DNA from 4 places in the Rhizobium sp. 'Codium 1' genome. Region 4 is predicted to be linked to each of the others. Evidence: predicted binding sites of a transcription regulator. Region 4 holds the regulator's gene; each other region holds the start of a gene.
The links. Region 4 encodes PhoB, which activates phosphate uptake and scavenging genes when phosphate is short. Its sites were predicted from a motif close to TGTCATNNANCTGTCAT; they were not measured.

Region 1 (7,782 bases), on a different contig from region 4:
ACAGGCTCAGGCAAGTCTTGGCGGCTAGAACCGGGTCAAACCGGGTGACTTCCACAAGCCTGCCGGGCGAGACCTTCTGCCGGAACGCTGAAAAGGTTGAGATGCGTCGCCTCGATCGGATGGAATGAAAACCGGTGAAATACTTTTGAGCACATTCGTTTGAAACAAGAGGCCGATAGACATGACGTCGCCCATTTCCCTGCTCAGCCCTGCCCAGATCCGGGCGCTCCCCAATTCGACGGTGAACTCCTGGTCTGACGAGGAGGTGAGCCAGCTTTCGAGCTCGCAGGTCAACGCGCTGACGTCGTCCCAGATATCCGCGCTGCAAACCGAAGCGGTGGCCGGGCTGTCGACGTCACAGCTCAAGGCTATTGCCCCGCGTTCGATCACCGGCCTCACCCTGGACCAGATCACGGCGCTCTCGACAGAAGATGTCTCAAGTCTGGTCTCCACCCAGGTCGCGGCCATGTCGGCGGCCCAGCTCGGCGGCTTGAGCACGGAGCAGTCGGAAGCACTGACACCCGCGCAGATCGCCAGACTGACCGCGACCCAGCTCAGCGCCTTCAGCGCCGAAGACCTTGCAACCTTTTCCGCTGAAGACATGGCAGCCATCAATACGGCTGCTCTCCGCGGGCAGTCGCCGGAAAGGATCGCCGGGCTCTCGACAACCCAGATTGCGGCATTGAAATCGACCCAGATCGCCGCATTGAGCCCCGCCCAGATTGCAGCGTTGACGCCTGAGCAGGTCGCAGCCTTCTCGAACACGCAGATTGCGGCGCTCAGCGGAACGCAGGTTGCTGCTCTGACGACCGATCAGCTCGGAGCACTTTCCACGACGCAATTCACGGCGATCAGCGCACGCGCCGTCGTCGGACTGAGCACAACACAGATCGCCGCACTCGGAAACGAGAAGATCGGGGCACTGACGACAGTCCAGATGGCCTCGCTGACATCGCGGCAACTTGCGGCCTTGAGTGTGGAGCAGGTCGCCAGCTTCTCGACCAGTCAGCTCTCGGCCATCAATTCGCGCGCCATTTCGGGACTTTCCACAGATCAGGTTGCGGCCTTGTCACCGACGCAGGTCGCGAGCCTGACAGGCGCGCAGATTTCGGCGCTGACCCGGACGCAGATGTCTGCCTTCAGCGAGGATCAGCTGTCGGCCCTGACCGCGACACAGGTCAGGGCTCTCAGCGCATCCCAGATCACAGCACTGCCGCCAGCGACAGTCGCGGGTTTCACGACGACCCAGATCGCGGCACTCACGCCGAAGACGGTAGCTGGCCTGAATGCCGAGCAACTTGCCGCGATGAGCGTTGATCAGGTGAAAAGCCTCAGCACATCCCAGATCTCCGCCATGACCGCGACACAGGTGGCAAGCCTCTCGACGGCCCAGATTTCTGGCCTTTCGCCCGCCCAGATCGGTGCCTTCAGTTCTGCGGCCGTCACCGGACTGACCTCTTCGCAGATCTCGTCATTGAGCTTCAGCCAGCTGGCGGCCATGTCGACGACCCAGATCTCGGCGCTCAAGGCAACACAGGTGGCAGTCTTCACGCCCGACCAGATCGCAGGATTTACTGCGACGCAGATACGCGGCCTGACCGGCACCCAGATTGCCGCCATGCCGGTCGAAGCGATCGCCAGCTTGTCGGGCGAGCAGATTGCTGCGCTCAGCGTCCGAGCCATGGCCGGCCTCACGGCTGACCAGATCGGCGCGATGTCGATGGATCAGCTGGATGGTCTGAGCACCTCACAGGTCGGAGCCCTGAGTGCCGCACAGATCAAAGCCATGCCGGCAGAGTTGATCGACGCCATGAGCCCGGCGAAGATCGCTGCCATCAGCACCAAGGCGATCACTGGTCTGACAGCAGAACGCATGGCAGCACTTGGTCCGGACCAGATCGCAGCACTCACGACCAGCCAGATCAAGGCTCTGAAGGCCGAGCAAATCGCCGGATTGACCGCCTTCCAGACGGAAGCGATGTCGAATGGCCAGATTACGGCCCTCACCGCCGCCCAGATTTCCGCGCTTTCTGTGAGCGCAGTCAAGGCTTGGTCACCGTCCCAGATCGCAGCGCTTTCGCCAGCCTCGATCACGGGACTGACGACAGAGCAGATAACCGCGCTCGAAGACAGCCAGATCGACGGTCTCACCGCTGCACAGTTCGCGAGAATGAACGGCCCACAGATCGGATCACTGTCCAAAGCCCAACTGGCAGCATTGCTTCCGGCAGAAATTGCGGCGATTTCGACGAGCGCCATCTCGTCCATCTCCGCCGACAAGATCGACAGCCTGAGCCTCGAACAGATCGCAAGACTGACGACGGGCCAGATCGCCGCCATGAAGAATGAACAGGTCGTCGCCTTCACGCCGACCCAGCTTGCATCGTTGACTGCAAGCCAGCTGCAAGCCGTCACGACCGCCCAGATCGCGTCGCTCTCTCCGAGCAACATAGCATCGCTGTCGCGTGAGCAGATCGCAGGCCTTTCTGCGCGCACGATTTCCGCCCTGAGCACCGATCAGATCGCCGCCATGTCGGCGGATCAGATCGACGCCATGACGGCGACCCAGATCTCCGGTCTGACTGCCGCCCAGCTTGGCGCCATGCGCAAGTCCGACATACTCGCGTTTCTGCCGGCAGAGATCGCGGCGATCAATACGAGCGCATTCGCCAGTCTCGATGCTGAAACCATTGCTGCGCTGAACCTCGACCAGGTTGCTGCCTTGACGCCTGCTCAGCTCGGAGCAATGAGTGCAGAACAGGTCGCCGCCCTGACGCCGACCCAGGTGGATGCCTTGAGCGCAAAGCAGGTGGCCGGATTTGGCGCAACGCAAGCGGCGGCACTGACGACGGCTTCCCTCGGGGCGATGTCGCCGGAGCAGATCGCCGCATTGAGCGCGTCCGCGATATCAGCGCTTTCGACGAACCAGATCGCCGCGTTGTCAACCAACCAGATCGAAGCGTTGACGACGGCGCAGATGGGCGCATTGACCGGTGCGCAGGTCGCCGCACTGACACCGACCCAGCTTTCCAGCCTGCCAACCGCGAAACTGGCTGCCCTCAGCGCCACCGGGATCGGGGGCATGACTACCCAGCAGATTGCCGCACTAGGAGCCGACCAGATCAGCGCATTGACGGCCAGCCAGATCGCCTCGCTGACACCGGCACAGATCGGCGCCCTCACACCGCAACAGGTCACCCTCCTGTCGACAACACAGGTTGGCGCCCTGGGTGCCAACCAGGTCGCCGCGCTGTCAAACGACAGCCTGGCCACCCTCACGAGTGAAAAGATCGCCGCATTGAACGCCAAGGCTATTCCGGGGCTGACCACCGCCCAGATCGCCTCCATGTCGACAACCCAGATCGACAGTCTCAGCCAGACCCAGATTGCCGCACTGACGGCCACGCAGATCGGTGCACTCTCGTCCGCACAGCTGGCGACGCTCTCCAACGCCGAGCTTGCTGCAATCGCACCATCCGCGATCTCGGGCTTGTCGGCCGCCAACATTTCCGGCCTGAGCCAGGAGCAGATCGGGGTGCTGACGGCAGCACAGGTCGGCGCCTTGACCTTCGATCAGTTGAATGCACTGCGGCCGGACCAGCTCGGCGTGATGACCGCAACGCAGATTGGCGCCCTCACGGCAACCCAGATCGCCTCGCTATCGTCAGGAACCATTTCGGCCCTGTCGGCCACGCAGATCGCAGCCATTTCCACGAAGGCCATTGCCGGCCTGAGTAGTGCGCAAATCGCCACACTGACGGCAAGCCAGATCGACGCGATGACCTCTGTCCAGCTCGGTGCGCTGAGCGCCACCCAGCTGGCCGCCTTTAGCCCGGCCGCCCTCGAAACCTTGTCCTCTGCCGACATTGCGGCATTGTCCCCGAGCGCCATCGGCGGTCTGGCACCGGCGGTCTTTGCAACACTGCAACCCGAACAGATCGCAGCCCTGACCACGGGGCAAGTCGCCGGTCTTACCTATCATCAGCTTCGGGCGATGACCCAGGATCAGGTCGGGGCGCTGACGACGGCACAGATCGGCTCGATGAACGCCATCCAGTTGGCGACGCTTGGAACCGACAAGCTGAACTGGATGTCGACCAGCCAGATCGCGTCCATGGATCCCAAGGCAATCGGTGGCTTGACCGTGTCACAGGTCGGAGCTTTCTCGGCGGACCAGGCGGAAGCCCTGACGGCAGCACAGGTGGCCGGCCTGAATTCGGCGCAGTTGACGGCGCTGGGCGCCACCAACTTCAGAACCTTCTCGACCGATGACATCGCGGCAATCAGCCAGCAGGCGCTTCCGGGCCTGACGGTGAGCCAGATCTCGAACATGACGCCGGCCCAGTTGCGGGCGATCAGCGCGACCCAGTCCAACAATCTGAGCCCTGAACAGATCTCGGCGGTTCTCGCCGCCTATCAGGCCGTTTGACGTCTGCGGGATGAGGTCGGCAAAGGCCGGCCTCATCTCAGTTTCGAATGGTGAACTGGACCCGGTCTGCCGGGAAACGGGTGACCGCGAATTGGATGGGACGCCCCTCCGGATCGGTGTTCACCGCGTGCGTGACGAGCACGATTGCACCCGGCGTCAATTCCAGATGTGCGACGTCGTCCGGCTCGGCATGCACCGCTGAAATCTCCGTCACATCGCGCAAGTAGTCATCCACGCCACATGCCGACAGGGCACGGGTGATCGAACCTGTCTCGGCAAAAGTCTTGTCGATGCCGGCGAACCGCTCGGCCGGAAACCACATCGTGGAGCGCGAGACGGCCCGTCCATCCGCTGTTCGGACCCCGTCCAGTCTCAAGACCTCATCACCCTGCGACAACTGCAAACGCTCGATCAGGTCCGGCGTGGCCACTTCGCGCGAGGACGAGAGAAGAATACCCTTGAGATCGCGCGCCTGCTCCCCGATGCCTTGCGTGAACCGGGTACGCCGGCTGATCGGGAAATCGAACTTGTCGCGCTGGATGATCATCGTGCCCCGGCCCTGTGCCGCACGCACGATCCCCTCCTGTTGCAGGGCGGCTAGCGCCGCCCGCACCGTATGCCGGTTGACCTCGAACTCCTGTGCCAAGGCGGTTTCGGCCGGCACCATGCCTGTCCTGTCATAAAGACCTGCCAGGATGTTGGCGCGGATCCGGTCGGAAATCTGGCGCCACAGGGCAACGCCCTTCTGTCTCTGCATCACTGGAATTGGGCTCCCTGTCACAAGCTTGTCACGACCAGCGACTACTTCTAAAGTAACTTGTATAGTTGTCTACATTACTAGACATTTCGAGGACTGACAATGCACAGAGCCAACGAAATCGAACCCGGTGCACAGGCCAGGCGAAAGCGGATCGTCGATCTGCTGGCCAGGGCCACGCTTGCCGAACTGCAGGATGCCATCGCGACGATCGAACCCGCGCCGGGCTTCACTACGCTGCGCGGTCCGGAAACCGGACTCGTGATGGTCAAGGGTCGCATCGGCGGCGGCGGCGCGCCCTTCAATCTTGGCGAAGCGACCGTGAGCCGGGCAAGCGTGCGGCTCGCCGACGGGCGCATTGGTCACGGCTATCGCCTCGGCACGAACCGGAAGGCAGCGAACCTCTCGGCCGTGCTCGACGCCCTGGCGCAAGACGAAGCGGCCCTGGCCATGCTGGAGCCCGCACTCTTCGCGCCACTTGAGGCACGCCTCGCAGCGGAGGCCGAACGACTGGAAACCGAGACGGCTGCCACGAAGGTCGATTTCTTCACCATGGTTCGCGGAGAAGACTGATGCTTGAACACACCGAAACCCTGGAGGGCGGCTTCCCCGATGCCGCAACACATGCACAGGAAATCTTTCGCGCCGTCATGGATGCCATGGCCCGGCCCGGGACCCTCGGCCTCGTGCAGGTGCCGGTCGCGCCACCCGCACCGCTTGGCATTGCCGCCGGCGCTCTGCTGCTGACACTCTGCGACCATGACACCCCCATCTGGGTATCATCGACCATTGCGAAATCGGCCCTGCCCGCCTGGATCAGCTTCCATACGGGGGCGAGCCTGACCAGCGACAAATCTGAAACCAGGTTTGCCTTTGTCGAAGCCGGGGCTCCGGTTCCTTCGCTCACGCAGTTTTCCCCTGGCACCCAGGAATATCCGGATCGGTCGACGACGCTGGTGATCGAGGTTGCCGCACTCGACGATGGCCAACCGCTGCATCTGACGGGCCCTGGTATCCTGGATACAGCCATGATCGCACCGAAAGGCCTGCCGGAAACCTTCCTGCGGCAATGGAGTGACAATGGCGCGATCTTCCCGCGCGGGGTCGATGTCATCCTCAGCTGCGGCCACCGCTTTGTAGCCCTTCCGCGCACCACCAAGATCCGTGAGATGGAGGCCTGAGCCATGTATGTTGCCGTCAAGGGTGGCGAAAAGGCCATCGCCAACGCCCACAAACTGCTCGCAGACCGCCGGCGTGGAGATCGGGCGCTGCCATCCGTCACCATCGACCAGATCGTTGCCCAGCTGGGCCTTGCTGTTGATCGCGTGATGGCCGAAGCGTCGCTCTACGACTGTGCGCTCGCGGCACTGGCCCTCAAGCAGTCGCGCGGCGACATGATCGAGGCAATCTTCCTTCTGCGCGCCTATCGCACGACGCTGCCACGCTTCGGCACCTCGCGTCCGATCGAAACAGGCGGCATGCGCGTGGAGCGCCGTGTCTCCGCCACCTACAAGGATCTGCCCGGCGGACAGCTGCTTGGGCCCACCTTCGACTACACCCATCGCCTGCTGGATCCTTCACTGCTTGAGGATGATGCCGTGGAGACGGGCGAACAGCGCGAGGGCGGCCTGGAACATGTCATGCGGGTCTCGGACATTCTCGACGGCGAAGGCCTGATCGAGCCGGACTGCGAGATGCCGGAAGATCACATCGCAGGCGACATAACCCGTGAACCGATGGAATTTCCGATGCCACGCGACCTGCGTCTCCAGGCGCTCGCCCGCGGCGACGAGGGCTTCCTGCTGGCGCTCGGTTATTCGACACAACGCGGCTATGGCCGTTCTCACCCGTTTGTCGGCGAGATCCGCATGGGGCTCGTCGAGGTGGAGTTCGACGTCCCGGAGCTCGGATTTGCCGTCTCGCTCGGCGAAATTCGGGTGACGGAATGCCAGATGGTCAACCAGTTCAAGGGATCGGCCAAGGCGCCGCCCCAGTTCACCCGCGGATATGGTCTTGTCTTTGGCCAGAGCGAGCGAAAGGCCATGTCCATGTCGCTCGTCGATCGGGCGCTCCGGACGGAGGAATTCGGCGAGGACGTCGTCGCGCCTGCCCAGGACGAAGAATTTGTCATCTCCCATTGCGACAACGTCCAGGCAACCGGCTTTGTCGAACATCTGAAGCTGCCCCACTACGTCGACTTCCAGGCAGAACTCGACCTTGTCCGCCGGATGCGGGCCAAGCACGAGGCCAGCCGCACCGAACAGACTGACCTGAAGGAGGCGGCAGAATGACCGCGCTGGCAACCGAACTCGCCACTTACAATTTCGCCTATCTGGACGAACAGACCAAGCGCATGATCCGCCGCGCGATCCTGAAGGCGATCGCCATTCCCGGATACCAGGTGCCGTTTGCCAGCCGTGAAATGCCGATGCCCTATGGCTGGGGCACCGGCGGTGTGCAGGTCACAGCCTCCATCATTGGCCGCGACGACACGCTCAAGGTCATCGACCAGGGCGCCGACGACACGACGAACGCCGTCTCCATCCGCGCCTTCTTCCAGAAAGTCGCAAACGTCGCCGTGACCACAAAGACGAGT
Region 2 (7,782 bases), on a different contig from region 4:
TCTGGATCCGGTCCGGAACGCCGAGGATGACCTTTAGCTCTGCCTCGTGGAAAATGCTGACCCATCCGAGGCCGACACCTTCCGCCCGCGCAGCAAGCCAGAGGTTCTGGATTGCGCAGACGGTCGAGAAAGCGTCCATCCGGGCATCATGGGTCCGCCCGAGAACCACAGGCCCGGCGCGTTCCGGATCGCAGGTGACGCAAATGTTGAGCGGTGCCTTGCGGATGCCTTCGAGCTTCAGGGCGCGATAGGCGCTGCGACGTTCCTCGGGAAACATTTGCTCTGCCTCGGCATTCGCGCGGGCGAACGCCTCCCACACCGCAACGCGCGTTTCCGGGCTCCTGATCAGCAGGAAATTCCAAGGCTGCATGAAGCCGACCGACGGCGCCGCATGGGCCGCCCCGAGCAGCCTTTGCACCACGTCATCCGGCAAGGGATCGGGCAGAAACTGGTCGCGAACGTCGCGCCGCGTATGGATGGCCCGGTAGACAGCGGCCTTGTCTTCCTCGACAAAACCCGCTGCCCGGACGAGAAATTCGTTCGGATCGTCGTGCATCGCAATCCCCACAATGCGCAACCGCCCGCCGTCCGCGCAGGCTCGGTCTATCTTGCCAGGCCGGTCTTCTGACTGGGCATCATCCAGGACGCACACCTTCCCGGATCGCTCCAGTGGTCGGGTTTCCCCTTGCGCATCATGTCCGCCTCACAGCGTTGGGCACGTGCCGGAATTGCGCCGGCTTCCCGATTCTCCTGCCTTCGGCAGGCACCTGACTGATGGCTTGTATCCCGAAGCGGCAAGCTTCGACAGGCCAAAAACGACAGGGTCAATCCTCGATGGGGAAGTAACGGACGAACGCGAAGGCCGTCCCGTCCGGCGACCAGTTCGGAACGTTGATCGAACCCTGCCCGCCGAAGAACTCGAACAGCGTCTCGACATTTCCGCCATCGGCATCCATCAGCCGAAGCCGGACCTGCTTGTCGCGGGGATGGCCGGATACATCGGCGTCATAGGAGAGGAACAGGACCTTGCTTCCGTCTGGCGAAGGATGCGGGAACCAGTCGCCATAGCCATCGGAAGTAAGCTGCTCCAGTTCCGTGCCATCGGTGCGCATCCGCCAGATCTGCATGGTGCCGGTGCGGCTGGAATTGAAATAGATCCACTGGCCGTCGGGCGAATAATCGGGACCGTCATTGTGTCCCTCGCCAAATGTCAGCCGCTGCTCAGACCCGCCCTTGGTCGGGATCGTGTAGATGTCGAAGGCCCCGTTCCGTTCGCCGCAATAGGCAAGTACATTCCCGTCCGGTGACCAGCCGTGCCAATAGGACGGCATATTCGCCGTCACCTGACGTGGCTCGTCATCGCCATCGCCGAGCAGATAGATGCAGGACTTGCCATGGAGTGTATGGTCGGAAAAGACGATCGAAGCGCCGTCAGGTGAAATTCCGTGGTCGTTGTTGAGCCGGACGGCAAAACCGGTATCGATCAGTTCGGGTGCCGGATCATCTTCGTCGAGCGGCAGTGCATAGATGAGACCGTCGCCATTTATGACGAGGAAATCACCGTCGCGCGACCAGTTGGGCGCCTCGACGAGGTCTTCCGTCTCCCAGACAACCTCGCATTCGCGTGTCGCCATGTCGTAGATTTCGACCGAACTGCGCATCCTGGACTCCCTGTTCGCCGTAAAGCCAGCTTCAGTGGCTACGACAAATAAACTCGCTTACCCGCGCAGCGCACGTGGGCAATGTTGATAAAGGGCCGCAAAAGCCAACAATTTAACGCTCACGCGCGATCCCGGAAGCGGTTCGTGATCGGATAGCGACGATCGCGTCCGAAATTCTTCTTGGTGATTTTGACGCCCGGCGCCGACTGGCGGCGCTTGTATTCGGCGAGATAGAGCAGGTGTTCGACCCGGTGCACCGTCCCAAGGTCGTGGCCGCGCGCGACGATCTCCTCAACGCCCATTTCCTTCTCGACAAGGCATTCGAGGATGTCGTCAAGGACGGGATAGGGCGGAAGCGAGTCCTGGTCGGTCTGGTTCGGACGCAGCTCCGCAGAGGGCGCCTTGGAGAGGATGTTCTGCGGGATCACCTCGCCAGACGGCCCCAGAGCGCCCGGCGGCACGTTCTGGTTCCTCCAGGCCGAGAGTGCATAGACTTGCATCTTGTAGAGGTCCTTGATCGGATTGAAGCCGCCATTCATGTCGCCATAGAGCGTGGCATAGCCGACAGACATTTCCGACTTGTTGCCCGTTGTCACGACCATCGAGCCGAACTTGTTGGAGACCGCCATGAGGATCGTGCCGCGTGTACGGCTCTGCAGGTTTTCCTCGGTGATACCGCTCTCGGTGCCCTCGAACATCTCGGAGAGCGACGACAGGAAGCCTTCCACCGGCTCCTGGATGGGCACGATGTCGTAGTGGCAACCCAGCGCCTTGGCGCAGGCCTCGGCATCGGCAAAGCTCTCCTGCGAGGTATAGCGATAGGGCAGCATGATCGTGCGCACCCGCTCCTCGCCGAGCGCATCCACGGCAATGGCCGCACAGATGGCCGAATCGATGCCGCCAGACAGTCCGAGCACCACGCTCTTGAACCCGTTCTTGTTGACGTAGTCTCGGAAACCCAGCACGCAGGCTCGGTAGTCTGCCTCTTCCTTCTCGGGTATGCGCGACATCGGACCCTGGTCGCAGCGCCAGCCGTCATCTGAGCGTTTCCACGTGGTGACGGAGAGCGTCTCCTCGAATTGGCTCATCTGAAAGGCGAGCGACTTGTCGCCGTTGAAGGCGAAGCTCGCGCCGTCGAAAACAAGTTCGTCCTGGCCGCCGAGCTGATTGGCGAAGATGAGCGGCAGCCCGGTTTCGATGACCTGACGCAGCGCCACCTGATGGCGCACGTCGACCTTGCCGCGGTAATAGGGCGAACCATTCGGCACGAGCAGGATTTCGGCACCCGTTTCGGCCAGTGTCTCGCAGACCCCGAGATCGTTCCAGATCTCTTCGCAGATCGGCACGCCGATGCGCACGCCGCGAAAATTGACAGGACCGGGCATTTCGCCTTCCACGAAGACGCGCTTCTCGTCGAACTCTCCGTAATTCGGCAGGTCGATCTTGTCGCGGAAGGAGAGGATGCGGCCACCATCGAGAATGGCGACGGAATTGTGCCGTCCCGCCTCGCCCTGGCGCGGAAACCCGACGATCACCCCCGGGCCGCCATCAGCCGTGTCGTTGGCGAGCGCTTCCACGGCCTGCAGACAGGCGGCGAGAAAGGCGGGCTTCAGGACGAGATCTTCCGGCGGATAACCGGAAATGAAGAGCTCCGTCAGCAGCAGCAGGTCAGCCCCCTGCCCGGCGGCATCGGCGCGTGCCGCACGCGCCTTGGCGAGATTGCCGGCGACGTCGCCGACAACAGGATTGCACTGTGCCACCGCGATACGCAGGACGTCGGAGATTTTCTTTGCTTCGCTCATGACACCGATTTAGCCCCTCGCAGATCGGATCGCAACGTCGCTTCTCGCAGTCGTCATCTGCCATGTCCGCAGCGGCTGACCAATCCCCCCGGAATTGTGGGAACCAAGCTTCATGCGTCACGGTTCATGTAGCATTCATGACGTTTGTGTGACACCTATGCGAAGCTTTCATGACACCGCCCATGCCCCGGAGTTCGACGTGGTTCAGACCAACCCGAAATCGATTGTTGCGAACATGTTCAACGCCGTGGGCGCGACCCGTGAACGGGAGTCCGGCGCGTCCATTATCGTGCAGTTGCTCATTCAGTGGGTCAACACGGCGCTGATTGCTGTCGCGATCGTTTTCATCAGCGAGGTCCTTGCCCGCGGAAGCGTGACCGACATCATCGAATACATGACCTCGTTCAACCGACCGGGTCTGGTCGCCACAGGCGTAGTCTTCCTCGTTCTCCTCTTTGCCGACGCCATGATCGGCAAGGCCCATCAATCGGCGCTCTTCGTCGGCCCCCTTCTGCTCCTGCCTGCCTTCTTTTCCGGACAGAAGCAGCAGTTCCTGTCGGACCCGCTCTTCCCGAGCGATCTCCTTTTCGGCCGCCAGATCCTGGAACTCCTGCCAGCCATGGTCGCAGCCGAGCCCTTGAAGGCCGTTGGCCTGGCGGTCGGATGCGTTGTTTTCATCGTCGCCTTCGCGGCACTGATCTGGAAGAGCCGCAAGGTCTTTCCCAAGCTGAACCTGTCGGGCCGCGGAACGCGCCTTGCCCTGTCCCTCCCGCTTCTCATCGGGTTTGCATCCCTAATGGATCCGATGACGTTTTCGGCTTTCCGCGATCGCCTCAACATCGTGCCCATGATGTGGGACCAGAAGGAAAACTATCGGCACAACGGCTTCCTCATGGCGTTTGCCTTCAACGTGCCAATGGCAAACGTCAGCGCGCCCGACGGCTACAGCAACCTGGCCATCACCGACATGCAGACCGATCTCTTGCCGGCTTCCTTCTTCTCCGGACGCCAGGCCGATGTGATCGTCGTCATGAGCGAGTCCCTCTGGGATCCGACCAGGATGAGCAGCGTGCGCTACTCCGCCGATCCCATGCCGACCATCCGCGCGGCTCAATCGGGCCAGGTCTTCTCGCCCGAATTCGGCGGCATGACCGCCAATGTCGAGTTCGAGTCGCTGACCGGCTTCTCGAATGCCTTCCTGCCCTATGGCAGCATTCCCTATCAGCAGTATATTCGTCGACCGGTTCCCTCGCTCGCCACGTTTTTCCAGTCCAAGGGCTACGTGACCAAAGCCTTCCATCCCTTCCAGGGCTGGTTCTGGAACCGCACCAACGTCTATCAGTCGCTGGGCTTCGAGGAGTTCCACTCGCAAGACAACATGCCGGCCATGAGCAAGCGCGGCATCTTCGCCTCTGACGAAGACCTGACGCGCTTCATCATCAAGGAAGCAGACAATACGGATCAGCCGTTCTTCTTCTTCGCGGTCACCCTTCAGGGCCACGGCCCCTACGAGCATAACCGCTACAAGAAGAACACGATCGCGGTCGATGCGCCCACACTCTCCGAGGCCAGCACCAACTCGCTTGCGACCTATACGCAAGGGGTGAAGGAAGCCGATCAGAGCCTCAAGGCGTTGATGGACTGGGCCAAGAAGCGCCGTCGAGAGACAATCATCGTGCTCTTCGGCGACCACCTGCCGCCGCTGAATGCCGTCTACACGGAAAGCGGCTACATGGCGAACGTGGTCGCGACCCGCAAGGCATCGGTTGCCACCATGAAGCGCGAGCACGAAACGCCGCTCGTCATCTGGTCATCCAAGCGCGGCGCACAGAAGGATATCGGCTCGGTGAGCCCGTCGCAGCTGCCCTACTACATCGTCCGCATGGCTGGCTATCGTCACCCCTACTATACCGGCATGCTCGGTCGTGTCGCGGAACGCTATTCGGTCATCGACCGGCACCAGCTGATCGGCCGCAACAACAAGGCTCAGGCCGACTGGGCGATGTCCGGTCAGGTGGATCCGCTGATCCGTGACTACCGCCTGCTGCAGCACGATGTCATGTTCGGCGAGGGCTACGGAGTGGAGAGTTTCTTCCCCGAGCACACCAATCGCCAGCAGGCAGCACCGAGCAGCTGAGCTCGCGCGGCTCCCGGTCGCGGATATCCATAGACATGATTTGATGGGGGGCGCTATTGCAGCACTCCCCATATTTGGCGTAGACTTTTTTTATTGACCCAATCCGACCGCTGGACAGTATTTGCCCAAACTGTTCTTGGCATGGCCAAGCAGTTTACCCAAGTCCTTGATCAAATTCGAAGTTTTGAGCCGAGCCGTTACCATGCAGCTAATGACGCGTGCTGAAATTGCAGCACATCCCCTCTACCCGGACATTGAAAAGCAGATCGCACAACATCTCATTGGCATCCACATCCGGACTCCACGCATGTCCCGCCTCAAGGCTTCCCATCGGAAATGGCTGATGACACAATCCGTCTTTGCACTGGCGCTTCGCCGGAGCGAAGATGACCCGCTGTCCGGCCTGACGGCGACGCGTTTCGTTGAGACCGTGATGCGCCTGGGTGCTGCCAGCCGCAACACCGCCACCGGCTACCTCGCCGAGCTGGTCGCCTACAAGTTCCTGCGGGACGTGCCGGATGTACCGGACAAGCGAGTGCGCGTTCTGGAGCCAACAGAGCTCAGCCTCAACGGCATGCGCAGCTGGTTCAACGGCCACCTCGCCTGCCTTGACAGGCTCGATGGCGGCAATCGTGAAATGACCTCTCTGGCCGAGGAGAGGATATTCCTGATCGCCCAGCCGATCGGAGCCGACATCATGGTTTCGGATCCCCTCTGGCTGGCCCCCCCTGACACGATTGGCCATTTCCTCTGGTCCGACCTCGGTGGCATCATCCTCCACGACCTCTTCTCGCGCCTCGACAATGTCGACCGGACCGCACCCGCCATCTCCTGTGGCCCGGTGACGCTGGTGGAACTGAGCGAGATGTATCAGGTCTCGACGACCAACTTGAAGCGCATGTTCAAGAAGGCCGAAACCGACGGCCTGCTCGCATGGGAGCAGCCGCGCCGACGGGGCGAGCTGCTGCTCACCAGCCGCTTCATCGAAGACTATTTCACCTGGCAGTCTGCAAAGTTCGTGGCCATCGACCAATCCTACCATCTTGCTCTGGCGCAACTGGGCAAGATCGAGAACGCAGCCGCCGCCTGACGCGCCTCAGCTGCTGCCCGCCGGGTATTGCGGTAATCCGTCGTCGATCTCGTAGAAATCGCCCTTGTCGGCGCAGTAGATGTGATAGCCTCCTTCGAGCCCTGTCGGATTGGGAAACAATCCGGCCATCAGCGACATCCTTTGCTCGCCGTCCGCCTTCCAGTAGAGTGGTGAGCCGCAATCCCGGCAGAAGGCGCGCTCGGCGCCGGGGCTCGCCCGGAACGCTCCGATCCTGTCGCGCCCGCTGATCTCGACCTCGCTCAGGGCGGCATCCGTCGTTGCATAGTAAAGACCCGTCTGCCGCCGGCATTGCGTACAATGGCAATAGCTGACTGGCCCGAGTTTACCCGTGACCGTGATCGTTACTGCGCCACACAGGCAACGCCCTGTCTTGTCTTCCGTCATGCTCACCTCCAAAACGAGAACCGGGCGAGCTTCGATGAAGCCCGCCCGGTCGTCAAACTCGGATTACTGAACCTATGTGTCAGCCGTTCGCAACCATCATGCGCTTCTCGTCACGACCGCTCTTCATCCGCTCGGCGAGCAGGAAGGCGAGTTCAAGCGCCTGGTCGGCATTGAGGCGCGGATCGCAATGGGTGTGGTAACGATCGGCCAGATCATTGCCTGTCACGGCACGCGCACCGCCGGTGCATTCGGTGACATCCTTGCCAGTCATTTCGATATGGATGCCGCCCGGATGCGAGCCTTCCGCACGGTGAATCTGGAAGAAGCTCTCGACTTCCGACAAGATCCGCTCGAACGGGCGCGTCTTGTAGTTGTTGAGGGTGATCGTGTTGCCATGCATCGGATCACAGGACCAGACGACCTTGCGGCCCTCGCGCTCGACGGCGCGGATGAGGCGCGGCAGGTGCTCTGCGACCTTGTCGTGACCGAAGCGGCAGATCAGGGTCAAGCGGCCGGCTTCGTTCTGCGGGTTCAGGATGTCGATCAGGTTCAGAAGATCGTCCGCCTGGAGAGACGGGCCACACTTCAGACCGATCGGGTTCTTGATGCCCCGGCAATATTCCAGATGTGCATGTTCCGCCTGGCGGGTACGGTCGCCGATCCAGATCATGTGACCGGACGTTGCAT
Region 3 (7,782 bases), on a different contig from region 4:
CTGCGGACCCGTTGACGCTGGCCTTTTGCATTCTGTCGTCCTTTCCGCTGGTACCCGTCATCGGCGTGTCCGTCCGTCGAATTCCTTGACCGTATCGCCGCCGAAAAGCAGGCGCTGCGGATCCTGGTCGAAGTTGCTGATCGCGTCGTTCAGGCCGCGCACGGTCTGGCGCGTGTCGTTGACGAGTGTCTGGATGTCTCGCAACCCGGTTGCCGAGAAGCGCTGGAAATTTTCGGCAATGGGCCCGATCCGGGCGTTGACGTTCTCCGCTGCGAGCCGGATTGATTCCAGCGTCCGGCGGGCCTCGACGCTGAGCGAATTGACGTCGCCGGAACCGAGGAAGCTGTCGACCTTTCGCAGAATGCCATCCACCTGGGTGGAGGCATTGTTCAGGCGATTTGCCAGTTGGGTGAAGTCATCGATAGCCTTGTCGATATCGTCTCGGCGACCGGTGATGCTGTCGGTGAGCTCACGGAACCCGGCGATGGCCTGCCGGGCGTCGGCGCTGGCAACGGACGCATTGTCGACGACCTGTCCCACCTTCTGGCTGTCCACAGCGTCGATCAGCTTGGAGACCTTCTGCAAGGTCTGGTCGGCATTGGACCCGAAGCGCTGGAAGGTTTCTGCGGTCTCGCGGAAACTGTCGATCGCCGGACCGATGCTGTCCGAAGCCTGGGCGAAGCTTGCAGTCGCGCGCTCTGTATTGGTCAGGATCTGGTCGATCTTCTCGGAGTTGAGCGCTTTGAAGAGATCCTCGGCAGCCGACAAGGTCGTATCCAGTCGGCCGGAGAGACCGGAGACAGAGTCAGACAGGGAGCTCACACTTTTCAGGAATTCGTCGATGCCCTTTGCATTGTCGGCGAGAGACTTGGAGAATGTTTCGGCATTGCGGACGGTATTCGTCAGCGGCGCGCGCGCATCGGCAATGAAGCCCTGGAGCTCGGCAACGGCACCGTCGGCGCGCTGCAGGATCCGATCGGCGGTGGAAAGCAGATTGGTCACGCTGGATTGTTCGGCCGTCAGTATGGCCGGTTCGCCGGTATCGATCGCCCGCGCCAGGATCGGCTCACCCGACCCCGGACCACCGCCCGAGAGTTCGATATAGGCGGCACCCGTCAGCCCCTGAATCTCAAGAATTGCCTTTGTCCCGGACGTCACTGGCGCATCGGCACGAACTTCCGTAAAGGCCACGGAGAAATTCGGGTCCTCGTTGTCGATATAGAGATTGCGAACCGAACCGACAGAGATGCCGTTGAAGCGAACCGGCGAGCCGATGCTCAGCCCGTTCGCTGAACCCGGGATGCGAATGGCGAGCGGCGCCATCGGGCCGCCGCGGCCATATTCAGCCATCCAATAGACAAATCCAAAGGCGGCCGCGATGACCAGCATCGTGAAAAAACCGACTATGGCGTAATTGGCTTTGGTTTCCATGGTTCACTCTACCGGATGTCCGGCGGAAAGCTCCGACCGGGGAATGGAACGGGCACGTTTGCCCCTGAAGTAGGATTGTACCCACGCATCGTCGAAGGCGAGCATGTCGTCCAGCGTCCCTTCGACCAGAACGCGCTTCTGCCCGAGCACCGCGATGCGGTCACAGACAGAGAACAGGCTGTCGAGGTCGTGGGTCACCATATAGACCGTCAATCCCAGCGTATCGCGCAACTGTGCGATCAGATCATCGAATTCGGCAGCACCGATCGGATCGAGACCCGAGGTCGGTTCGTCGAGAAAGACGAGATCCGGATCGAGCGCCAGAGCGCGGGCGAGCGCCGCCCGCTTGATCATGCCGCCCGAGAGTTCGGAAGGATACTTGTCCGCCGCATCCGGACTGAGACCGACCAGCTCGATCTTCAAATAGGCGAGCTCGTCCATCAGCCATTGCGGCAGGTCCAGGTATTCACGCATCGGCAGCTGGATATTCTCCTTCACGGTCAATGAAGAGAATAGGGCGCCGTGCTGAAATAGAACCCCCAGGCGGGTATCAAGGGAGATGCGTTGTGCGTCATCCACAGTATCGTAGTCCGAACCGAGGATCTCGATCGACCCGGCCCGCCGCGGCAAAAGGCGCAACACCGTGCGCATGAGCACCGACTTGCCGGCACCGGAAGCACCGACGAAGCCGAGAATTTCACCGCGATAGATATCGAGATTGAGCTTGTCGAGAACGATCTTCTCGCCGAAGCCGACCGTCAGGTCCTTCACCGAAAGAATGGTCTCGCGCTCGTCAGAGGGTCTCTGGTTCATCTGCCCCTCCTCAAAAATCAATGGCTGCATAGAAGATCGCGAAGAGGCCGTCCACGAGGATGACGACAAAGATCGACTTGACCACAGAGGCTGTGACGTGGCGGCCAAGAGACTCCGCACTTCCTCCGACCTTCATGCCCTCGACAGCTGCGATAATCCCGATGATCAGCGCCATGAACGGCGCCTTGATCATGCCGGTCGCAAGCGTGGAGTAATCGACCGCATCGTGCAGACGGGTGATGAAAACATCGAAGGTGATGCCGGAATATCCCCAGGCGACGACAGCTGCGCCATAAAGCGCGGCAAAATTCGCCACAATGGTCAGCAGCGGCAGCGCGATCGTCAGCGCCACGAGCCGCGGGAAGACCAGAACGCCGATCGGATTGAGGCCGATGACCTTCAGGGCATCGATCTCTTCGCGCATCTTCATCGAACCGATCTCGGCCGTAATGGCGCTTCCGGAGCGACCGGCGATCATGATCGCGGTCAAGAGGACGCCGATCTCGCGCAATTGCAGAATACTGACGAGGTCGACGACGAAGACCTCGGCGCCGAAGTAGCGGAGCTGAAAAGCGCCTTGCTGCGCGATGATCGCTCCGATCAGGAAGGACATGAGCGTGATGATCGGAACCGCCCGAACGCCCATATGGTCGAGCTGGTTGACGACCGAGGCAGGCGACACGCCGGCGCCACGGCCAAGCTTGGTTTGTGCGCCCCGAACCGCTGAGCCCAGAACGAACATCATCGCGACCAGATCGCCCCAGAGGCTGACCGTCAGACGCCCGACCGGTTCGAAGACCCGCTCGAAACGGCTGCGGTGATCGACCAGCTTCTCTGGCGGCGTGACCTTTTCGGGCAGGGCTTCGATCAGATCCCGCATCTCGGGATGGGCGCCCACGATTTCGACAGACCGGCCCTGCTCGCGCCGTTCCGTCACGTAGCGGCGGATCAGCCAGGCTCCAGCCGTATCAATGCCAGAGACGGCGCTCAGATCGATCGTATCCGACCTGGAATCCTTATCGTCGACAAGTGGTCCGGCGGACTTGATCAGAGCGCTCAGGCTGGTGTTCTTCCACGTGCCGACAAGCCGGACCAGTCGACGATTGCCATCCGGCTGATCCTCGATCTCGATACGGGCGTTTTCAGGCTGAACCGGATTCAAGGTGGCGACAACTTCCATATTCGCGCCGGCTAGATCCGGTTACGCAAATCACGTGACAGATGGCTGCACACTATAACCATCGCCGACGGGAAGAAATCCTTTACGGAAAGTTAATCGCGCTTTTCCCGCCGGAATGCCGACAGCGATGGCTGCTTTGCAACAGGCCCTCGATCAAGCCGCCCGGACACCGTCTTCCTTGGCCACGTCGGCAACGCTGGACGGAAGGTAAATCGGAACGAGCCGGGTGGCACGCTTCGGCGACGAAAGCGCACCGACCTTGTGGCCCCAGGAGATCAGCTCCAGCCTTCCGTCGGAATGCTCGGCGATCGCCGTACAGCTCTCCACCCAGTCCCCGGTATTGACGTAATGAATGCCGTCGATGTCTTCCATGACGGCATGGTGGATATGCCCGCAGATGACACCATCGACCTCGGCGCGCCTTGCCTCGTCGGCCACGACGCGCTGGAACTCGCCGATGAAATTGACCGCATGCTTGACCTGCAGCTTTGCCCAGGCCGAGAACGACCAGTAGGGCATGCCGAGGCGTCGGCGCACGGCGGCGAGCACGACATTGATGGCAATCGCCGTGTCATAAGCCCAGTCACCGAGATAGGCGAGCAGGCGGGCATTGCGAACGACCACATCAAATTCATCGCCATGCAGAACGAGATATTTCTTCCCGTCCGCCATTTCATACACCATGCGCTCGGCGACCTCGATACCGCCGAAGTGGACGCCTGGAAACTCCCGCATGAATTCGTCGTGGTTGCCGGGAATGTAGACGATGCGCGTGCCCTTGCGTGCCTTGCGCAGAAGCTTCTGAACAACGTCGTTGCATGGCTGGGGCCAGTACCAGCTGCGCTTGAGGCGCCAGCCATCCACGATGTCGCCGACCAGAATGATGGTATCCGCCTCATGCGTACGCAGGAAATCCAGAAGGAAATCCGTCTTCGCGGCCTTCGATCCCAGATGCACATCCGAGATGAACAGGGTCCTGAAATGGCGTGTTTCGCTGGCTTCTTCCACGGCACGGTCCTCTTCGCTGTCTGGACAGCGCTTAATCAGACTCGTGTTTCAGTAAGATGACATTGCAAGATTTGCGGCCCAACCGTGGTTCGCTCGTGTTATCCGCGCCGGCAGGGGATCGCGGAACTAAAGTCTACCACTCGTGGCCAATTCGTGTATGACGACAGGGAGTGTGTGAAGACAGGAATTGCCGGTGAACCGATGACTTCTCAGGACAAAAACAAGCCGCAAGTGGCAAACCCGACCGCCGATCTCGACGAACAGGCGCTTTTCTATCACCGCTATCCCCGTCCCGGGAAATTGGAAATTCAGGCCACCAAGCCGCTCGGCAACCAGCGCGATCTGGCCCTCGCCTACTCGCCCGGCGTCGCAGCACCCTGTCTTGCGATCAGGGACGACCCGGCCGCCGCCGACGATTACACGGCGCGCTCCAACCTCGTCGCAGTCATCTCCAATGGCACTGCGGTTCTGGGTCTCGGAAACATCGGGCCGCTCGCCTCCAAGCCCGTCATGGAAGGCAAAGCCGTTCTGTTCAAGAAATTCGCCGGCATCGACGTCTTCGACATCGAAATCGATGCACCTAGCGTCGATGATATGGTTTCGACCATCTCGGCACTGGAGCCGACTTTCGGCGGCATCAACCTCGAGGACATCAAGGCACCGGAATGCTTCCAGGTGGAAGACCAGCTCCGCGCCAAGATGAACATTCCGGTATTCCACGACGACCAGCATGGCACGGCGATCATCGTCGCGGCTGCGATCCTGAACGGCCTGGAACTGGCCGGCAAGTCGATCACGGACGTGAAGATCATCGCATCGGGTGCCGGTGCCGCAGCACTCGCCTGTCTCAATCTTCTCGTTATCCTCGGCGCCAAGCGTGAAAACATCTGGGTGCACGACATCGAAGGCCTCGTCTACAAGGGCCGCAACGAGTTGATGGACCCTTGGAAGGAAATCTACGCGCAGGAGACCGACAAGCGCACGCTGTCCGAGAGCATTGGCGATGCCGACGTGTTCCTCGGCCTGTCGGCTGCGGGCGTTCTGAAGCCGGAACTGCTGGCGCGCATGGCGCCAAAGCCGCTGATCATGGCGCTCGCCAACCCGAAACCGGAAATCATGCCGGAAGAGGCCCGCGCCGCCCGTCCCGACGCGATGATCTGCACCGGTCGTTCCGACTTCCCGAACCAGGTCAACAATGTCCTGTGCTTCCCCTACATATTCAGGGGTGCGCTTGATTGCGGCGCCACCACAATCAACGAAGAGATGAAGATGGCGGCTGTGCGCGCCATCGCCGCACTCGCCCGCGAGGAAGTTTCGGAGGTCGCTGCGAAAGCCTATACAGGCGAGACCCCGACCTTCGGTCCCGATTACCTGATCCCCTCGCCTTTCGATCCGCGTCTGATCCTGCGCATTGCTCCGGCCGTTGCCAGGGCCGCCGCCGACAGCGGCGTCGCGCGCCGCCCGATTGCCGATTTCGACACCTATCTCGACCAGCTGAACCGCTTCGTCTTCCGCTCCGGCTTCGTCATGAAGCCGATCTTTGCAGCCGCCAAGACCGCATCGAACAAGCGCGTGATCTTCGCCGAGGGCGAGGACGAGCGCGTACTGCGTGCAGCGCAGGTCCTGCTCGAAGACGGCATCGGCGAGCCGATCCTGATCGGACGCCCGCAGATCATCGAAACGCGCCTCCAGCGCTACGGACTGCGCATCAGGCCAGGCGTCGACTTCCAGCTGGTCAATCCGGAAGACGATCCGCGCTACCGTGACTATGTCGACGATTACTTCGCGCTCGTCGGCCGCGCCGGCATCAACCCGGAAGCCGCCCGCACCATCGTTCGCACCAACACCACTGTCATCGGCGCGCTGGCCGTCAAGCGCGGTGAAGCCGATGCCTTGATCTGTGGCGTCGAAGGCCGCTTCGACCGGCATCTGCGCGACGTGCGCCAGATCATCGGAAAACAAGAGGGCGTCCGGGACATCTCGGGCCTCAGCCTTCTGATTTCCCAGCGCGGCGCCATCTTCTTCACTGACACCTTCGTCACGGACGATCCATGTGCCGAGGAGATCGCCGAGATGACGATGCTGGCGGCGCAGGAAATCCGCCGCTTCGGCATCGCGCCCAAGGCGGCGCTTCTGTCGCATTCCAATTTCGGCTCCCGGCCCTCGCCCAGTGCCTCGAAGATGCGCAAGGCTCTGGAGATCATCCGCACCGAGGCACCGGACCTCGAGGTGGACGGCGAGATGCAGGGCGGCTCGGCACTGTCAGAGGTGCTGCGCAAGCGCGCCATGCCGGAGAGCACGCTGACCGGTGAGGCAAACCTTCTGGTCTTCCCGAATCTCGATGCGGCAAATATCTCGCTCGGGATCATGCGGACCATGATGGATGCCCTGCATGTGGGGCCGATCCTGCTCGGCGCAGCCATGCCTGTGCATGTCCTGTCGACCTCGGTCACGTCGCGCGGCGTCGTCAACATGGCGGCACTCGCCGTCGTCGAGGCATCCCAGCCAGCCGGCTGACGGGAACATCTCCGGCTACGCCTCCATATGCCGGTTGCCGCGAGATTTGCCATCTGGACAAGCCAAAGCGGCAACCCCGACACTGCCTCCCCTCGGAATCTAGGGGCGGCGAATGGTTCAGGCAGGCGCGTATTTCGACATCTTGGATTGGCTGGACCGGCGGGAGACATGGGATCCCCCGGCCTTTCTGGCACGGCTGCAGGCGGCCTATGGCACAGGGCCGATCACCTATCTGGACGCTGTGACCAGCAACGGCCGCTTGCGGCCACAGCGCATTCTCCACAGCCAGCGGCGCGATATCCAGCTGATCGCACGCAGCCTTCAACGCAAGCCGGCCCAGGAGCAACTGTTGCGGGTCTTTTCGGCGCTCGAGCCGATGCAGCTTGTATCCTGGCAGAACACCGGGAACTCCGACCAGGTAATGCTGGGCTATCCGCTGCCGAGCCTGCCAGGCCGGCACAACTGCCTTCTCGTGGAAAGCTCCGCTTCCAGACAGGACGTCTCGGCCTGGTGCCGCGTCCATGATCGCGACCTCCTGAGCCTGGGCGCCATCTTCAACGGCCGAATGGCCCGGTCCAAACGGCTGGCCCCTGGCGGAAAGGTCCGCAAACATCCACTCACCCGCCGTGAACGCGAGACGCTGGCCTGGATCGCGGCCGGAAAAAGCTACTGGGAGACCGCCGTCATCCTCGGAATTTCCGAGCGCACAATCCGCCATTTCATGGCCAATGCCCGCCAGAAACTCGACGTCGTCAACAATGCCCAGGCCGTCGCCGAGGCTGTCTGGCAAGATCTTATCCCCCGTCTTGCGGAGCACCAGCTGCCGTGAACCG
Region 4 (7,782 bases):
GACAGGAACAACGTCTCGCCGCCCAACTGGCGCATGCCGACATCGAAGGAAACACGCGTGCGCGTCGAGGGCTTCTCGAAGATCATCGCGAGCATCTTGCCGGCGAGCGGCTTGTCGGCGGTGCCGGCTTTCGTCGCCTGCTTGCGGGTCTTTGCGTCTTCTAGAATGCTGCGCAGATCCCCTGACGTCATGGCGGAGAGATCGAGAAAATGCTTGGAAGAGGCCATGAGAGAGCGTCCTGTCTTAGGCAGAGGCTGCGACTGCAGCTTTGGCGCGGATCTGTTCGGCTGCGTGTTCGATGCGGGCAAGGCCGTCGCGCGCTTCCTCTGCCGTGACCGTCAGCGGCGGCAGCAGGCGGATCACGTTGTCACCGGCGGGAACACCGAGCAGATGCTCGTCACGCATTGCCATCAGAAGGTCGGTGTTCGGAACCTTGGCCTTGATCCCCAGCATCAGGCCTTCGCCGCGCACATCCTCGATCACATCCGGGAAACGATCCTTCAGTGAAGCGAGGCCCTGGCGGAAGACCAGCGCCGTGTCGCGCACGTTGTCGAGAAAACCGTCCGCCAGCACGACATCGAGCACGGCATTGCCGACGGCCATGGCGAGCGGGTTGCCGCCATAGGTCGAGCCGTGGGTGCCGGGTTTCATGCCAGAAGCGGCCTCCTCGGTCGCAAGGCAGGCACCGAGCGGGAACCCGCCGCCGATGCCCTTGGCGACCGCCATAAGGTCTGGGGTGATGCCGGCCCATTCATGCGCGAAAAGCTTGCCGGTCCTGCCGACGCCGCACTGGACTTCATCAAGGATCAGCAGCAAGCCGTGCTCGTCACAGAGGTCGCGCAGTGCCCGCAGCATTTCGACAGGGATCGGACGGATGCCGCCCTCGCCCTGGACCGGCTCGACCAGAATGCCAGCCGTTGAATCCGTGATCGCGGCCTTGAGTGCCTCAAGATCGCCGAACGGCACCTGGTCGAAGCCAGGCGCTTTGGGGCCGAAACCTTCCAGATATTTCTCCTGGCCACCCGCGGCGATCGTCGCAATGGTTCGACCGTGGAAGGCGCCTTCCATGGTGATGATGTGGAATTTCTCCGGATGCCCCTTGGCAAAGTGGTAACGGCGGGCAGTCTTGATCGCGCATTCCAGCGCTTCTGCGCCGGAATTGGTGAAGAAGACGCGCTCGGCGAAGGTGACCTCCGCCAGGCGCCTGGCCAGCGCCTCCTGACCCGGCACTTCGTAGAGGTTCGACAGGTGCCAGACCTTGTCGGCCTGGTCCTTGAGGGCACCGACGACATGCGGATGACCATGACCGACAGACGTGACGGCGACACCGGCTGCGAAGTCGAGATAGCGCTCGCCGCTTTCCGTCACCAACCAGACGCCCTCGCCTCGTTCGAAACGCAGAGGCGCCCGATTATAGGTCTGGTAGAGCGGCGTAGCTTCGGCCATGGCGTTCACGATCCTTTTCGACAATCCGTCACACCGGACGGTGCGGCCTCCACGAGGCTCCGAAAAAATTAAAAATGCCGCCTTGCGGCGGCGCGGGCACTATCCCCACTCACCCTTGCAATGTCAACGTTTTCTGCAGGAATCGCGGCAGTTGGAGCGATTTCGGCCAACACGCGCAGGACGAGTGCCGGCGAAGATTCCATCTGTTGCATACTTGACTCACTCGGGAAGCAAGTTGGGGAAAACCGCGAAATCGATTCCAGATGATTCCCGCGACTCTTGTCACGGAGTCAGCCGACCTCTAGGTTAAATTTCATTAACAGATTGCATGCGGCGGAAGTGCTCACCGACAATATCGAGGCGGTTTTGTTTCGGATTCATTCGAAGCAACGGTGACGGATTCTGCCATGACAGACGCGAGCGGCGGAGATGAATGGCATGAACTGGACTGATGAGAGGGTTGAAAGACTCAAGCGCCTCTGGGCCGAAGGCCTGAGCGCAAGCCAGATTGCAGCGCAACTGGGCGGCGTAAGCCGAAACGCCGTAATCGGCAAAGTGCACCGGCTTAACCTTCCGGGTCGCGCCAAGGCAGGAGGCAACTCGTCTGCGGCACGTCCGGCCAAGCGCCCTGCACAGACGCAGCGTCCGGCAAGTTTCCAGAACCGCCCGGCAGCCAGCACGACCACCCGCACCGTCACCCGCGCTGCAGGCGCCACGATGCTGAAGGAAGAGATCGAGGTCGAGGCCTACGAAGAGGTCGAAGTTCGGCGTTCCCTGAACGTGGTTGTTCCGATTTCGCGCCGCCTGGCACTGACGGAACTGACCGAGCGGACCTGCAAGTGGCCGATCGGCGATCCGATGAAGGACGACTTCCACTTCTGCGGCTGCGAAATCGCCGACAGCGCGCCCTACTGCACTTACCATGCAAAGCTCGCCTATCAGCCGGTCAGTGAACGCCGCAAGGCTCGCTGATCCCTCGGCCAGAGACAGAGACATCCAACGGGTCCTTCGGGGCCCGTCTTCTTTTGGCGCCCGCACCAACAAGGAAAAGGGGCCGCAGCGGATGATCCGCGCGGCCCCTTCGATCGTCTTGCAAGCCGGTTCAGGCTTCCATGGAGTAGCCCGCACCGCGAACCGTGCGAATGACATCCTGCATGTTGGAGAAATTCAGCGCCTTGCGCAGGCGGCCGACATGCACATCGACGGTGCGCTCGTCGACATAGATATCATGTCCCCAGACACCGTCCAGCAGCTGAGACCGGGAATAGACGCGCCCCGGGGAGGCCATGAGGAATTCCAAGAGCCGGAATTCCGTCGGACCGAGACGAACCTCGCGGCTCTTGCGATGAACACGATGTGTCTCACGGTCGAGCTCTATGTCCCCGCAACGCAGGACACTGGAGAGAACCTCGGGCTTGGCACGCCGCAGCATGGCCTTGACGCGAGCCATCAGTTCCGGCGTGGAGAAGGGCTTCACGACATAGTCATCTGCTCCCGTCGCCAGGCCACGAACCCGCTCGCTTTCCTCGCCACGGGCCGTCAGCATGATGATCGGCAGGCGCTCGGTTTCGGGGCGCACACGCAGGCGCCGGCAGAGCTCGATGCCCGAGACGCCCGGGAGCATCCAGTCGAGGATCAAGAGATCGGGAACCCGCTCCTGCAGGCGGATCTCTGCCTCGTCCCCCCGCAGGATCGTCTCGACTTCGTATCCCTCGGCTTCAAGGTTGTAACGGAGGAGGACCGACAGGGCCTCCTCGTCTTCCACCACGGCTATCTTCGGCTGCATCAAAAACCAACCTCGCTGGCCAACATCACTCGGTGATCGCACCGACGGAAGAGGTGAGGTCTTCCTTCGGGCGCTCGCCTTCCGGCTGTGCGCCGGTCGTCATGTAATAGATCGTCTCCGCGATATTCGTCGCGTGATCGCCGATACGCTCGATGTTCTTGGCGCAGAACAGAAGATGCGTGCAGCTCGTGATGTTGCGCGGATCTTCCATCATGTAGGTCAGGAGTTCGCGGAACAGCGAGGTGTAGATTGCGTCGATTTCTTCGTCGCGATCACGGATCGACTTGGCCTTCTCGGCCGAGCGCGTCGTATAGACGTCGAGCACTTCCTTGAGCTGGGCAAGCGCCAGGTCCGAGAGATGTTCGAGGCCACGGGCGAGCTTGCGCGGAACGCCGGTCGCCTGAATGGCCACCACACGCTTGGAGTTGCTCTTGCCGAGATCGCCGACACGCTCGAGGTCCGCAGCGATGCGAAGAGCGCCGATGATTTCGCGCAGGTCTGATGCGACCGGCTGGCGCTTGGCGATGGTCACGATCGCCTTGTCACCGATCTCGCGTTCCATGGCATCCATGACGACGTCGTCAGAAATGACCTTCTGCGCAAGTGCGGCGTCGGAATTGACCAGCGAGCGCACGCTTTCGGCGACCATCTGTTCCGCAAGACCGCCCATTTCGGAGATGCGGCGCATCAGGAACTTCAGTTCCTCGTCGAAGGCCGAGTAGATGTGAGAGGAGCCCATTTGAAACGTCCTTGAAATTGAGTTCAACCGTGAATGACGTCAGGGCTCAGCCGAAGCGGCCCATGATGTAATCCTGGGTGCGCTGGTCATCCGGGTTGGTGAACATCTTGTCAGTGTCGTTCTCCTCGACCAGCTCGCCGAGGTGGAACATAGCCGTGCGCTGGGAAACGCGGGCGGCCTGCTGCATCGAGTGGGTTACGATCACGATCGTGAAGTTCTCGCGCAGTTCATGGATCAGCTCCTCGACCTTTGCAGTCGCGATCGGGTCGAGCGCCGAGCAGGGCTCATCCATCAGGATGACTTCGGGGCTGACGGCAACGGCACGCGCGATGCAGAGACGCTGCTGCTGACCACCGGAGAGGCCGGTCCCGGCAGAGTCGAGACGATCCTTCACCTCATTCCAGAGGCCGGCCTTCTGCAACGCGATCGAGACGATCTCGTCCAGCTCGGCCTTGTTGCGGGCCAGGCCGTGAATGCGCGGACCATAGGCGACATTTTCGTAGATCGATTTCGGGAAGGGGTTGGGTTTCTGGAAAACCATGCCGACCTTGGCGCGCAGCTGCACGGGGTCAACCTTGGGGTCGTAGATGTTTTCCGCATCGATCTGGATGTTTCCCTCGACGCGGCAGCTCGCAATCGTGTCGTTCATGCGGTTGATGCAGCGCAGGAAGGTCGACTTGCCGCAGCCCGACGGTCCGATGAAGGCCGTCACGGAGCGGGGGCGGATGTCGATGTTGACGTCCTTGAGGGCGTGCTTGTCACCGTAAAACACCTGCACGTTGCGGGCGGTGATTTTGCTTTCAGTCATGGGTGGCGCTTTCGTCGTGGTCATCTTGGTCGCGAGATTGTTCATCATCATATAACTCCTTACCAGCGACGCTCGAAGCGGCGACGAAGAATGATTGCGATCAGGTTCATCAGGATCAGGAACACGAGGAGCACGATAATCGCACCGGAGGCACGCTCCACGAAGGCCGGGTCGCCACGCTGGGTCCAGTTATAGACCTGGACCGGCAAAGCGGAGGCCGGCTGGAAAAAGCCGTCCGGTGGACCGGCCGGGTATTCGCGCACGAAGGCAACCATGCCAATCAGGAGCAGCGGCGCTGTTTCACCGAGCGCGCGGGCAAGACCGATAATCGCGCCAGTCAGGATGCCCGGCATGGCCAGCGGCAGGACGTGATGGAAGATCGACTGCATCTTCGAGGCGCCGACGCCGAGTGCCGCATCGCGGATCGACGGAGGCACGGCCTTGAGTGCCGAGCGGGTGGCGATGATGATCGTGGGCAGCGTCATCAGCGTGAGAACGAGACCGCCGACGATCGGAGCCGATTGCGGCAGGCCGACAAAATTGATCAGGACGGCAAGGCCCAGAATACCGAAGACGATCGAGGGCACGGCGGCGAGATTGGCGATATTGACCTCGATCAGGTCGGTGAACCAGTTCTGCGGCGCGAACTCCTCGAGATAGATCGACGTCGCGACACCGAGAGGTAGCGACAGCACCAGCACGATGAGCATCATATAGGCTGAACCGATGATGGCGACACCGAGGCCTGCCGCCTCCGGACGCGTATCGGATGCGTCAGGCGCGGTGAAAAAGCCCCAGTTGAACTTGGTCACCAGAATGCCGGCTTCCTTCAAATTGTCCGCAAGAACGAGCTGTTCCGGCGAGACATTGCGATCGAGAGCCGCGCTCTCCATCGTCACGCGACCCTTGTAGTAGCCGTCAATACGGCCACCGGCGAGGAAGTCGAAGGGGTAGGTCTGGCCGATAACGGAGGGATCGGCGATGACGAAGCGACGCAGATCGGCGGCCGCTTCCTTCGAGATGAGCTCGGCAGCAGCCTTGGGCGTCAGGCCCTCGGCAGCAAGTCCCTTGTCTTCCAGCGCCTTGGCCACGGCCTGCTCGATGAGCGGCGCATAGCCAAACGTGGTGACCTTGGCAATGTCCGCCGGGTCGCGATTGCCAGCCTTGTCGAGCTTTGCCGGATCCAGATAGACGTCCAGCGTGACGAAGGTCTGCTGGAACGAGGACAAGCCGTTCGACATGATGGAGAGCAGAAGTCCGATCAGTGCAACGATGCCGAAGGTGACGGCTGCCTTGCCCCACATGCGGAAGCGGACTTCGGCCTTGTTGCGGTTGCGCGTGCGATCATCGACCGTGAGGATCGACTTCTTTTCCGCAGGCATCGGGGATCCGATAGCGGTGAGATCGGTCATTCGTACTGCTCCCGGTACTTGCGGACAATGTAAAGGGCCACGACGTTGAGGCCGAGGGTGATGACGAAGAGGGTGAGGCCGAGGGCGAAGGCGACCAGGGTCTCGGGACTTGCGAATTCCGTGTCACCGGTCAGCTGGCTGACGATCTTGACCGTTACCGTGGTCATCGCCTCGAAGGGATTGATGTCGAGCTTGGCAGATGCGCCGGCTCCGAGAACCACGATCATGGTCTCACCAATGGCGCGGCTCGCGGCCAGCAGGATCGCACCGACAATGCCCGGAAGTGCCGCCGGAAGAACCACCTGCCTGATCGTCTCAGACTGGGTCGAGCCCAGCGCGTAAGAGCCATCGCGCAAAGTCTGCGGCACGGCGTTGATGATATCGTCCGACAGCGAGCTGACGAAGGGGATGATCATCACGCCCATTACGAGGCCCGCAGTCAGGACGGAAGACGAAGACGTCCCGAGACCCAGGGGCTCGGCGAAATAATCACGGAGGAAGGGACCGACAGTGACCAAGGCGAACAGACCGTAGACGATGGTCGGAATGCCCGCCAGAACTTCGATTGCCGGCTTGACGATGCTGCGGGTGGTCGGACCGGCATATTCCGACAGATAGACCGCGATCATCAGACCGATCGGGACTGCGACGATCAGCGAGATGATGGAGACGTAGAAAGTGCCCCAGAGCAGCGGCAGGATGCCAAGTTCAGAGCCACCACGGAATTGCGGGTTCCAGACGGTCGAGAAGAAGAACTCGCTCGCCGGATACATGGTGAAGAATACGTAGGTTTCAAAGACGAGCGATCCGACGATCCCGACAGTCGTCAGAATGGCGACCAGCGACGAGAGGAGGAGCACCGTCTTGACGAAACTTTCGCTCAGATTGCGTGCGCGCAGTTCCGGGTTGATGCGGATATAGGCCAGCGGCAAAGCGGCAATGGCAAGCGCCAGCACGGCGATCGTCATCAGCAGGTGACCGAAATCGGACTGGCTACGGTAAGACTTGGCCGCCTCGAAAACTTCCACCGGCACGTCTGAGCCGAGAGCAACGCCGACCTCGGCGAGCCGAGCGCGGACATTGCCGGCGTCGAGCGCCTCGACATTGACGTCGGCACCGGCCTCGGCAGCGCGAGCCTCGACAGCGCTCAGACCATCCGCTATGCGCCGGACATCCGCCATGACCAGACTCTGGGCACCACCCTCGGGCACGATGCTGTCGGGAATGGTCGCCGCGATGCGGCCTTCAACGATTACCGGCTGAATGAAGAGCCAAGCCATCAGCAACAACAGAGCCGGGACAGCCGTGACAAGGCCGACGACCTGTCCGTAATAGCCGGGCAGAGAGTGAAGCTTCGTGCCGCGTGCGGCCGAAACGGAAAGAGCCTGCCGCCGGCCGAGAACGAAGCCGAGTGCCGCAAGCACTAGAATACAGAGGACGATGATGCTCGCGTTCATGTTACCCGCCATTTCCCCAGCAGAAAGAAACCGGCGGCACGCTTCGTGCCGCCGGTCGCTGCGTCAGATCAGTTCAGCGGCGCCATCGGCGTGCGGGCCTTGACGGCTTCCTGCGTCTTGGCCAGCTCCGGGTC

Region 1: phnF (phosphonate metabolism transcriptional regulator PhnF) is a predicted target of PhoB. The motif match lies at 5,205-5,221, and genes of this name have one in related genera.
Region 2: LJE98_RS13235 (LTA synthase family protein) is a predicted target of PhoB. The motif match lies at 3,623-3,639, and genes of this name have one in related genera.
Region 3: LJE98_RS13195 (UDP-2,3-diacylglucosamine diphosphatase) is a predicted target of PhoB. The motif match lies at 4,478-4,494, and genes of this name have one in related genera.

Annotation. Positions count from the first base shown of each region.
Region 1 is NZ_JAJGPW010000003.1:256,266-264,047, forward strand. Features, by position in the region: gene LJE98_RS10645 (hypothetical protein) at 182-4,429, shown strand; gene phnF (phosphonate metabolism transcriptional regulator PhnF) at 4,467-5,186, opposite strand; gene phnG (phosphonate C-P lyase system protein PhnG) at 5,289-5,759, shown strand; gene phnH (phosphonate C-P lyase system protein PhnH) at 5,759-6,367, shown strand; gene LJE98_RS10665 (carbon-phosphorus lyase complex subunit PhnI) at 6,371-7,477, shown strand; gene LJE98_RS10670 (alpha-D-ribose 1-methylphosphonate 5-phosphate C-P-lyase PhnJ) at 7,474-7,782, shown strand, end outside.
Region 2 is NZ_JAJGPW010000004.1:347,424-355,205, forward strand. Features, by position in the region: gene bluB (5,6-dimethylbenzimidazole synthase) at 1-556, opposite strand, end outside; cobalamin riboswitch at 597-786, opposite strand; gene LJE98_RS13225 (TolB family protein) at 825-1,661, opposite strand; gene LJE98_RS13230 (NAD+ synthase) at 1,781-3,463, opposite strand; gene LJE98_RS13235 (LTA synthase family protein) at 3,663-5,600, shown strand; gene LJE98_RS13240 (hypothetical protein) at 5,944-6,690, shown strand; gene LJE98_RS13245 (GFA family protein) at 6,697-7,095, opposite strand; gene LJE98_RS13250 (class II 3-deoxy-7-phosphoheptulonate synthase) at 7,175-7,782, opposite strand, start outside.
Region 3 is NZ_JAJGPW010000004.1:337,555-345,336, forward strand. Features, by position in the region: gene LJE98_RS13175 (ABC-type transport auxiliary lipoprotein family protein) at 1-31, opposite strand, end outside; gene LJE98_RS13180 (MCE family protein) at 58-1,431, opposite strand; gene LJE98_RS13185 (ABC transporter ATP-binding protein) at 1,435-2,244, opposite strand; gene LJE98_RS13190 (ABC transporter permease) at 2,255-3,424, opposite strand; gene LJE98_RS13195 (UDP-2,3-diacylglucosamine diphosphatase) at 3,578-4,432, opposite strand; gene LJE98_RS13200 (NADP-dependent malic enzyme) at 4,634-6,949, shown strand; gene LJE98_RS13205 (helix-turn-helix transcriptional regulator) at 7,062-7,778, shown strand.
Region 4 is NZ_JAJGPW010000001.1:645,718-653,499, forward strand. Features, by position in the region: gene argF (ornithine carbamoyltransferase) at 1-227, opposite strand, end outside; gene LJE98_RS03050 (aspartate aminotransferase family protein) at 244-1,446, opposite strand; gene LJE98_RS03055 (GcrA family cell cycle regulator) at 1,885-2,418, shown strand; gene phoB (phosphate regulon transcriptional regulator PhoB) at 2,549-3,232, opposite strand; gene phoU (phosphate signaling complex protein PhoU) at 3,258-3,971, opposite strand; gene pstB (phosphate ABC transporter ATP-binding protein PstB) at 4,018-4,803, opposite strand; gene pstA (phosphate ABC transporter permease PstA) at 4,839-6,191, opposite strand; gene pstC (phosphate ABC transporter permease subunit PstC) at 6,188-7,648, opposite strand; gene LJE98_RS03085 (substrate-binding domain-containing protein) at 7,717-7,782, opposite strand, start outside.